2 regions of the Paenibacillus sp. P36 genome follow, and region 1 is predicted to be linked to the other one. Evidence: predicted binding sites of a transcription regulator. Region 1 holds the regulator's gene; the other holds the start of a gene.

What was found. The regulator LexA, encoded in region 1, represses DNA repair genes until DNA is damaged. The targets are predictions, from matches to a motif close to CGAACATATGTTCG.
Region 2: the regulator LexA is predicted to act here: its motif matches at 2,164-2,177, upstream of ACKTT9_RS10400 (DNA polymerase IV).

The regions. Positions count from the first base shown of each region.
Region 1 is NZ_AP038372.1:3,524,472-3,529,219, forward strand. It holds gene glnA (type I glutamate--ammonia ligase) at 1-1,114, shown strand, start outside; gene ACKTT9_RS15675 (aminopeptidase) at 1,212-2,450, shown strand; gene lexA (transcriptional repressor LexA) at 2,767-3,384, opposite strand; gene ACKTT9_RS15685 (LysM peptidoglycan-binding domain-containing protein) at 3,532-3,924, shown strand; gene ACKTT9_RS15690 (DUF896 domain-containing protein) at 4,065-4,247, shown strand; gene ACKTT9_RS15695 (HAD family hydrolase) at 4,291-4,748, shown strand, end outside.
Region 2 is NZ_AP038372.1:2,262,596-2,267,343, forward strand. It holds gene ACKTT9_RS10390 (TlpA family protein disulfide reductase) at 1-355, shown strand, start outside; gene cimA (citramalate synthase) at 417-2,036, opposite strand; gene ACKTT9_RS10400 (DNA polymerase IV) at 2,250-3,551, shown strand; gene mobB (molybdopterin-guanine dinucleotide biosynthesis protein B) at 3,559-4,065, shown strand; gene ACKTT9_RS10410 (ferredoxin) at 4,132-4,365, shown strand; gene ACKTT9_RS10415 (CHASE2 domain-containing protein) at 4,530-4,748, shown strand, end outside.

The DNA.
Region 1 (4,748 bases):
TTTGGATACTTGGGTAATCTTCCCTTGGGTAACGGAAAGCAAAGTGGCTCGCTTGATCTGCGATATCTACTTGCCGGATGGCCGTCCATTCCCTGGCGATCCTCGCGCTATCTTGAAAACAGCACTGAAGCAAGCCGAAGAACTTGGCTACACAGCGATGAATGTTGGTCCTGAACCGGAGTTTTTCTTGTTCAAAACCGATGAAAAAGGCAATCCGACGACTGAACTTAATGATCAAGGTGGATACTTTGATTTGGCTCCGATGGATCTTGGTGAAAACTGCCGTCGCGATATCGTGCTAACGCTGGAAGAAATGGGCTTTGAGATTGAAGCATCTCACCATGAAGTAGCTCCTGGTCAGCACGAAATCGACTTTAAATATGCGGATGCAATTAAAGCGGCTGATCAAATTCAAACGTTTAAACTCGTTGTTAAAACGGTTGCCAGACAGCATGGTCTGCATGCTTCCTTTATGCCTAAGCCATTATTCGGCATGAACGGTTCTGGTATGCACTGTCACCAATCTTTATTCAAAGGTGAAACCAACGCATTTTACGATGAGTCCGACAAGTTAGGTTTAAGTAATGTTGCAAGACATTATATGGCAGGTGTACTTCGCCATGCCCGTTCCTTTGCAGCCATTACGAATCCGACTGTTAACTCCTATAAACGTCTCGTGCCTGGCTACGAAGCACCTTGTTACGTTGCATGGTCTGCGAGCAACCGCAGTCCGATGATTCGTATCCCGGCTTCCCGCGGCTTAAGCACGCGCGTTGAAGTTCGTAATCCGGATCCAGCGGCGAACCCATACTTGGCGCTTGCTGTTATGCTTGCAGCTGGTCTGGACGGCATCAAAAACAAAATGCAGCTGCCTCCTCCAACGGATCGCAACATTTATGTGATGACGGAAGAAGAGAGAGAAAGCCAAGGCATCCCAAGCTTGCCACTCAACTTGAAACAAGCTTTGGACGAGCTGCTGCGCGATGATGTGATCTGTGATACGCTTGGCGAACATGCTTTAGCACATTTCTATGAGCTCAAAGAAATTGAATGGGATATGTACCGCACCCAGGTTCACCAATGGGAAAGAGATCAATATCTGTCCCTATACTAGGATCATCAGCAATGTTTGAAAATTAGATAAGATAGCCCGTCATGATTCAGGTAAATCCTGAACTGATGGGCTTTTTCATGCGAAGGAGCAGGTACTCATGGATAATTTTTTAGTCAACTTAGAGAAATATGCGGAACTAGTGGTAAAAATTGGCGTTAATTTGACCAAAGGTCAAGACCTAATGATCGAGTCACCGATGGAATGCGTGGACTTGACGCGCCTAATTGTTAAGAAAGCTTATGAGGCTGGTGCGAACTATGTGCAGGTGAATTGGCAGGATGATTTCCTGACGCGTGCGCGCTTAGAGACGGCTCATGATGATGCACTCGACTACTACCCAGTGTGGTACACGGATATGTTGGAGCGTTTTGTTGAAAATGGCGGCGCACTTCTGAATATTAAGGTGCCAGATCCAGATTTGTACGCCGGTATTGACCCTGGCATGATTTCCAGAGCTTCAAAGGCGATGGCAACAGCACGTTCTAAGTATCAAAAATATGTAAGAACGAGCACGTTCAGCTGGTGCTTGATTAAAGCTCCAACTGCTGCTTGGGCATCCAAAGTGTATGCGGATCTTCCTGAAGAAGAGCGGTTGGATGCGATGTGGGATGCTATTTTCCGTTTTAATCGAGTGTATGAAATTGATCCGGTTAGCGCATGGCGTGCACATATTGAGCAGTTGAAACGCGTTCGCAAGGTACTAAACGATAAGCAATATGCAGCGCTGCAATATCGGGCTGCAGGGACTGATTTGCGCGTAGAGCTGCCAGATGGCCACATTTGGCTTGGCGGGGATAAAGCGAACGCAAGAGGGATTCGCTTTGTTGCGAATATGCCGACGGAAGAAGTATTTACGATGCCCAAACGGACAGGCGTTAATGGGACGGTAACAAGTACCATGCCGCTGAATGTGAATGGCGCATTGGTTGACAAGTTTTCGTTCAGGTTCGAAGACGGGAAGGTCGTAGATTATAAGGCAGAGGTCGGCCATGAGCATTTGACCAGGTTATTGGAGATGGACGAAGGCGCTCGTTATTTAGGCGAAGTCGCGCTTGTTCCCTATGATTCGCCGATATCCAATCTAAAACGGATTTTTTACAATACAGGCATTGATGAAAATGCCTCTTGCCATCTTGCTTTGGGTAGCTGCTATCCAATCAATATGAAGGATGGGGCTTCTTTATCCAACGAGGAGCTGAAAGTAAGAGGCGGGAACACAAGTCTGATCCACGTGGATTTCATGATCGGGACGGCTGATCTTGAGATTGGCGGTGTGCTTCAGGATGGCAGTTTGGAACCTATTTTCCGTCAGGGGAATTGGGCGTTAGCATTTTGATTAGTAAGAAAACCGAGGGACGAATTGTCCTTCGGTTTTCTGTCTTTATAGGAGGAACTATAGTCCCTTATTTGCGAGAAAAAGCACATTATCCACTAGTGAGGGGAACTGAAGTTCGCTATTTTGTTGATTTCACTGGTAGAATGATTGTTGGACGTCAAATAAAGACCTGTAGTTCCTCTACGAGATTAAAATGGCTATATTTCTCCAAATAGAGTATTACAGTTCCCTTATCCTGTTTCGTAGACCCTTAGCTGGATTCGCTCGCACCTAAAAAGGACCGTCAGGCTGATTCACCTGACGGTCCTTCTTAGTCTTACATATCGCGGAATAATCCGATGACTCGGCCTAGAATCGTAACATTCTTCAGTAGAATGGGTTTCAAAGCAGAGTTTTCCGGTTGAAGGCGGATATGATCCTTCTCTTTGTAAAAACGCTTGACCGTCGCTTCATCGTCTTCCGTCATCGCGACAACGATGTCACCGTTGTTCGCTGTTTGCTGCTGCTTGACGATGACATAATCACCGTTATGTATGCCGGCTTCGATCATACTGTCTCCCATGACGCTAAGCATAAACACATTGTTATCTCCGACCATGCTGACTGGAAGAGGGAAGTAGTCTTCGATGTTCTCTGTCGCCGTAATCGGTACCCCGGCGGTAACTTTACCTACGAGCGGAACACGTGCAACGGAAACAGCGAAATGAGTTTCGGCACCGTCTAAGCCAAGAATCTCGATAGCGCGAGGTTTGGTTGGATCACGACGAATCAAACCTTTCTTCTCAAGACGCTCCAAATGACCGTGTACGGTTGAACTGGAGGCTAGTCCGACAGCCTCGCCGATTTCGCGTACGGAAGGCGGGTAACCCTTATCTTTCACTTCGTTCTTAATGTATTCTAAAATAGCTTGTTGACGCTGCGAAATCTTACTCAATAGTTATCACTCCAATACTGGGAATCATTACCCAAAGTATAACATAGAACCCGAGTTCGTACAAACATAAGTTCGAATAAATCGTTGACTCAAACATGTGTTCGTGTTATTCTAAAAACAGAACAAATGTTTGGGGGATGATTATTCATGTATATGGCCTACTCACACACGACCAATTCACGCACACCTCATAGATCAACTGCCGCGTCCAAAGGGATTGCAACCAAATCACGTAATACGAAAACAATCATTCGATTTCTTTTTATTGCATTAATTCTGGGGACTGTGTTCTCATTCGGTGCCATGGTACAAGCATATGCGGCGGCGTCTTCACCGACGAGCAGTGTATTAAATAACGCTGAAACTAAGAAAGTTGTCCAGGAGCAAGTTGTCATTCAAGAGGGGGACACGCTCTGGGGCATTGCGACTGCTCATAAGAAAGATAGAGAGAACATTCGTTCCTATATAGATGAGATTAAGACGAAAAATCATTTAACTACGAGCTCCTTGAAAGAAGGACAGGTTTTATTGCTCCCTTAATCAGTACTTTCCTATGGAATGGAAATAGACGAATAGAGGCTAGGAATTATTCCTATGTCTCTTTTTGTTGTTTTCTTGACATTCCACTAGAGGGATGGCAAAGTAATAGTCATATTGAATTTTTGAACTGGAGGATCACTATGAGTGACAGTATGGAAAAAACCATCGAACGCATTAATGAGCTTGCTCGTAAAGCGAAAACCGTTGGCTTATCGGATGCGGAAATCGATGAACGAAATGAATTGAGAAAAAAATATATTGAGGCTTTCCGAGGCAATCTTAAAGTTCAACTTGATTCCATCAAGTTTACGGACGAAGAGTAGTTGCTTTTTCACATAGAAACAACATTCAAAGGGGAAATGAATGATGACGTTGAAGGCTGTACTTTTTGATTTAGATGATACGCTCTTGTGGGATGACCGCAGTGTACAGGAAGCTTTTGAAGCAACTTGCGTGGAAGCAGCGAAACACGCGGCAGTGAATCCGGAAGAATTGGAAGCCGCTGTTCGTAAAGAAGCCCGTGCTTTATACGAATCCTATGAACCTTTTCCATTCACCAAAATGATTGGAATTAATCCATTTGAAGGGCTTTGGGCTAATTTCACACAAGGTGAAAATGAGAATTTTCGCAAGTTGGAAGCATTAGCACCAGGTTATCGCACTGAAGCGTGGACTCGCGGGCTTCGCGCGTTAGGCGTAGAAGATGCAGAGCTGGGGTACAAGCTGGGCGAGCTTTTTCCTGCTGAACGCCGCAATCGTCCCTATGTTTATGAAGAAACTTTCCGTGTGCTGGACGCATTGAAGGGTAAGTACAAGTTGCTCCT
Region 2 (4,748 bases), 1.3 Mb from region 1:
TGGTCCGCGCGAGAAGCCTTTGCTCGTTAATTTCTGGGCATCCTGGTGTGGTCCGTGTGAGGAAGAAGCGCCGGATCTAGTGAATGTATATAACAAATACGAAGGACAGTTTGACTTGTATGCGGTGAATGTGACGCCTGGGGATAAAATGGAGAATATCAAAAAGTTCGTGGAAACGTATAAATACCCTTTTCCAGTACTGTTGGACAAGCAGGGAACGAACGCGGATGCGTACCGGGTTGTTGCGATTCCAACGAGTTTTCTGATTGATAAAAATGGCGTCGTCCGCGAGGTTATTCACGTGCTTTCGCCAAAAGAACTGGATAAGAAGATCGCGAGTCTCATCAAGGGATGACAAAAAAAGCTGCAAGTTAGCCTTATAGGGCCAATTTGCAGCTTTTGTCTGTGTGTTAGTCTTAGTGATTGATCAAACCAAGTCGCTCGTTCTGCTCTTTGTTGGCCGGCTCAACACGTTGTCTGCTGATCAGCGCATAGCGCAAGCTGTCAACAAGCGCATACCAGCTGGCTTCGATGATGTTACTGGATACCCCTAGCGTGTTCCATGTCGTGTTAAAGTCTGTCGTTTCCATCAGGACGCGAACTTTACCGGCTGTTGCATCTTTCTCGTCAAGGACACGCACTTTATAATCGGATAGGTGGATGTTCTTGATATCCGGGTAATATTGGATAAGCGCTTTGCGTAAAGCGTTATCCAGGGCGTTGACGGGACCATTTCCTTCTGCCGCGGTGTAGATCGTTTCGCCATGTACCTTAACCTTGACGATGGCTTCCGATACGACGGATTGGTTCGCGGATTTCTCAACAAGCATTTTAAATGATTCTAAAGTGAAAATTTCTTCAAGTCCTTCAAATGCTTCACGCAGCAGCAGCTCAAGTGTCGCATCCGCTCCCTCGAACTGGTAGCCTTGATGTTCCAGATCTTTGATCTTCTCGATCACTTGTTTGGTTTTCTGAGGCTCTTTATCGAAGTCTAAGTTCAGCTCTTGCGCTTTGACAAGCACGTTGCTTTGGCCAGCAAGCTCTGAAACAAGGACGCGCTGTTTGTTGCCGACGAGCTCTGGTTTCGTGTGCTCATACGTGCTTGCATCTTTAAGGATGGCAGATACGTGAATACCGCCTTTGTGGGCGAATGCAGCGTTACCGACATAAGGCTGATTGATCGGCATATGCATGTTGGCAATTTCGCTGATATACCTGGAGACTTGTGTTAATGTTTTCAATTGTTCCTCAGTGATTACGTGGTATCCCAGCTTCAATTGAAGGTTAGGGATAATCGAGCTCAAGTTCGCGTTCCCACAGCGTTCGCCATAGCCGTTAATCGTACCTTGAACCTGTCCGGCACCGGCTTGAACGGCAGCGAGGCTGTTGGCTACTCCTAACTCGCAGTCGTTATGCGCATGAATGCCAACAGGCGTTGATACATGCTGCTTCACAGCGGTCACGATTGCGGTTACTTCTCCAGGGAGCGAACCTCCATTGGTATCACACAATACGATCCAGTCAGCACCGGCATCTTGGGCTTTTTTGATCGTTTGCAAAGCGTATTCAGGATTGTTTTTGTAACCGTCAAAGAAATGCTCTGCATCATAAATGACTTCTAATCCGGAGCTTTTCAAAAAAAGTACGGAGTCGTAGATCATGGCCAGGTTTTCTTCGAGTGTCGTTTGAATCGCTGTATGCACGTGGAAGTCCCAGGACTTCCCGAAGATGGTTGCTACCTGCGCACCTGATTCAACAAGTCTGTTCAGATTAATATCGTCTGAAGCAACGGAATCTTTGCGTCTTGTGCTTCCGAAGGCGGTAATCTTGACATTGGTGAACTTCATATCGCGGACACGCTCAAAGAATTCGATGTCTTTGCTGTTGCTGCCCGGCCATCCGCCTTCAATATAATGAACCCCAAGCTCATCGAGCTTTCGGGCAATTTTAATTTTATCCTCAACAGATAAGCTGATGCCTTCTCCTTGAGTTCCGTCTCGTAGGGTAGTGTCGAAGATTTTGACTGATGTTGGCATGGGTTCCTCCTTCAAAAGCTAGCAAAAATGACTTGGATACGTATGTGTAGGTTAATATGCTTGCTTTAAAGCGCTAATGTATAATTTACGATTATAACATAATATTACGGGTAAAGACATCATAACTCAAAAATGCGTTTGCTTGAACCCATATTTTTTTGTATGCTGAAAATGACTTTCATCTAGTTTTTTGAATATGGAAGGGGTTGTGAAATGACGACGGTCGAGCATCACTATCCCAAGCAAGGCAGAGTTATTTTGCATATCGATATGAATGCATTTTATTGTTCGGTCCATGAGGCTGTCGAGCCAGACATATATAGAGGGAAACCCATCGCAGTTGCCGGAAGTGTGGAGCTCCGCAGAGGGATCATTGTAACTTCCTCTTATGTGGCCCGATCGATGGGGATTAAGACAGGCATGCAGGTGGGACAGGCTTTGAAAATATGCCCTGATTTGATGCTTATCCGGCCTGATTTTGAATTATACCGCAGTTTTTCAAGACGTTTTATGCAAATCGCCTACAGCTATTCTCCCATGGTCGAATCGATGTCGATTGACGAGTGTTTTGTAGATATTACCGGATCCAAACAGTTCGGTACTCCGCTTGAAATTGCTGGGACAATTCAGCAAAGGATTATGAATGAGCTGCAGCTGCCCTGCTCCATTGGCGTTGCACCAAATAAATTATTAGCTAAAATGGGCTCGGATATGAAAAAACCGAATGGCATCTCTGTTCTGCGCCTACGGGACGTGCCAACTGTCTTATGGGACAAACCGTGCAACTATTTATATGGTATCGGCAAAAAGACGGCGGACAAGCTGACAAAGCTAGGCATCTTTACACTGGGTCAACTGGCTGAAGGCGACGAGCTGCTGCTAAGCAAGCATTTTGGCGTTTTGGGCCCACATCTAAAGCGTTCGGCGAATGGGATCGATAACTCGCCGGTTAACCCTGAGCAAGAGCAAAGCAAATCTATCGGCCATACGACAACACTGCCTCGGGATTATATAGACAGAAAAGAGATTCACCGCGTTTTCTTGAATCTTGCAGATCAGGTGGCAAGAAGGCTTCGGAAGCAGGAATTGATGACGTCCACCATCCAAATCACCATTCGTGATCCGGACATGAGGACGATTACGAGATCCGTTACATTGCCTACGCCGACGGAGCACATGGATGATATCTACAGAACTTCCTGCCAACTGTATGATCATCAATGGGAGGACGGCAACCCGGTCCGGTTGTTGGGGATTACTTTGCAAAATCTAACAAGCAAAGAAGAGACGTTCGTGCAGCTTGATTTATTTGATTACGAGAAGCAGCCAAAACGCGAAAATTTAAATAAAATCATGGATGGACTCCGAGATAAGTTTGGCGAGAACGCGATTCTGACCGCTGGTATGATGAGTGACGACCCTTCTGCTTTTATTAGAAATCATAAGTCAAGAGGAACTTCCTTGCAGATGGATCATTTGAAAAATAATCCGCTTCATAAGGAAGAGGAGAAGTGAGGGGATTATGGCACATTGTATCGGTTTTACCGGATATTCCGGCAGCGGCAAAACGACCTTGATTGCTAAACTAGTCATTGAAATGAAACGCCGCGGCAAGCAGATCGCTGTATTGAAACATGATGCACATGGACACTATAAGGAAGCATCCGGAGCAGATTCTACAATTTTTGCGCAATCCGGTGCGGAAGCTGTCGTAACAATCTCTACTGATTCTATTCATGTCTATGAGAAAAAATGCAAGCCTGACTTGCAAGAACAAATCAACGCTTATGCTCACATGGATTATGTTTTTGTTGAAGGATTTAAGCGGGAAAAGCATCCAAAGATCGCTGTCTTTCGTACAATAGAGCAGAGTGAAATTATTCAAGCTCTAGAACACGAGCCTATAGCGATTGCAACAGATATGGAGGCGCTGGATTCTCGGTTCTCAACCCTGCCAAAGCTTGATTTGAATGACATTGTTGCTCTCGCAGACTTTGTTGAAAGGTATTTTAAGGCAGAACAATTTTAAGGTTTGAACTTTGTCCTCATTTATATTATATTTTACAATGAGGATAAAATGAGGAGGAGTTAAACTATGGCAAAGTATACATTCGTTGATAAAGATACTTGTATTGCTTGTGGCGCTTGCGGAGCTACAGCACCAGACATCTATGATTACGATGATGAGGGCTTGGCAGAAGTAATTTTTGATGGAGATGGTAACAAAGGGGTAACTGAAATCCCAGAAGATCTGTTCGATGATCTACAGGATGCACAAGATGGCTGCCCAACTGATTCCATCAAAGTTGCGGATTCACCTTTTAACTAATCATAACCCAACTTGTGGCGTGTTCCACAATATGTCGAAAAAGCTCGGTTCCTGCAAAGGGATTGGGCTTTTTTTCTGCTACAATTTGTATTTTTTTGTAACAATTCATTGCCAATTGTTTCCCCCCATCTTACAATGAAGCTAGTATGCATGGGGAGGCTCTTATGGGTAAAAAGAAATGGATCAATACGTTGGCAGCGGGACTTGTGCTGATGCTGTTGTCGACATATTTCTACACGGTGAACTCGAGTGGGTTATTTTATTTTATTGAGGGTCCCCTTCAAGATGTGTTGCGGAAAGCCAAATCAGTGGAAGAACGCCAACCTGAGGATCGGATCAAAATTGTCAAGATTGATGAGAAATCGTTAAAAGCAATCGGGAAA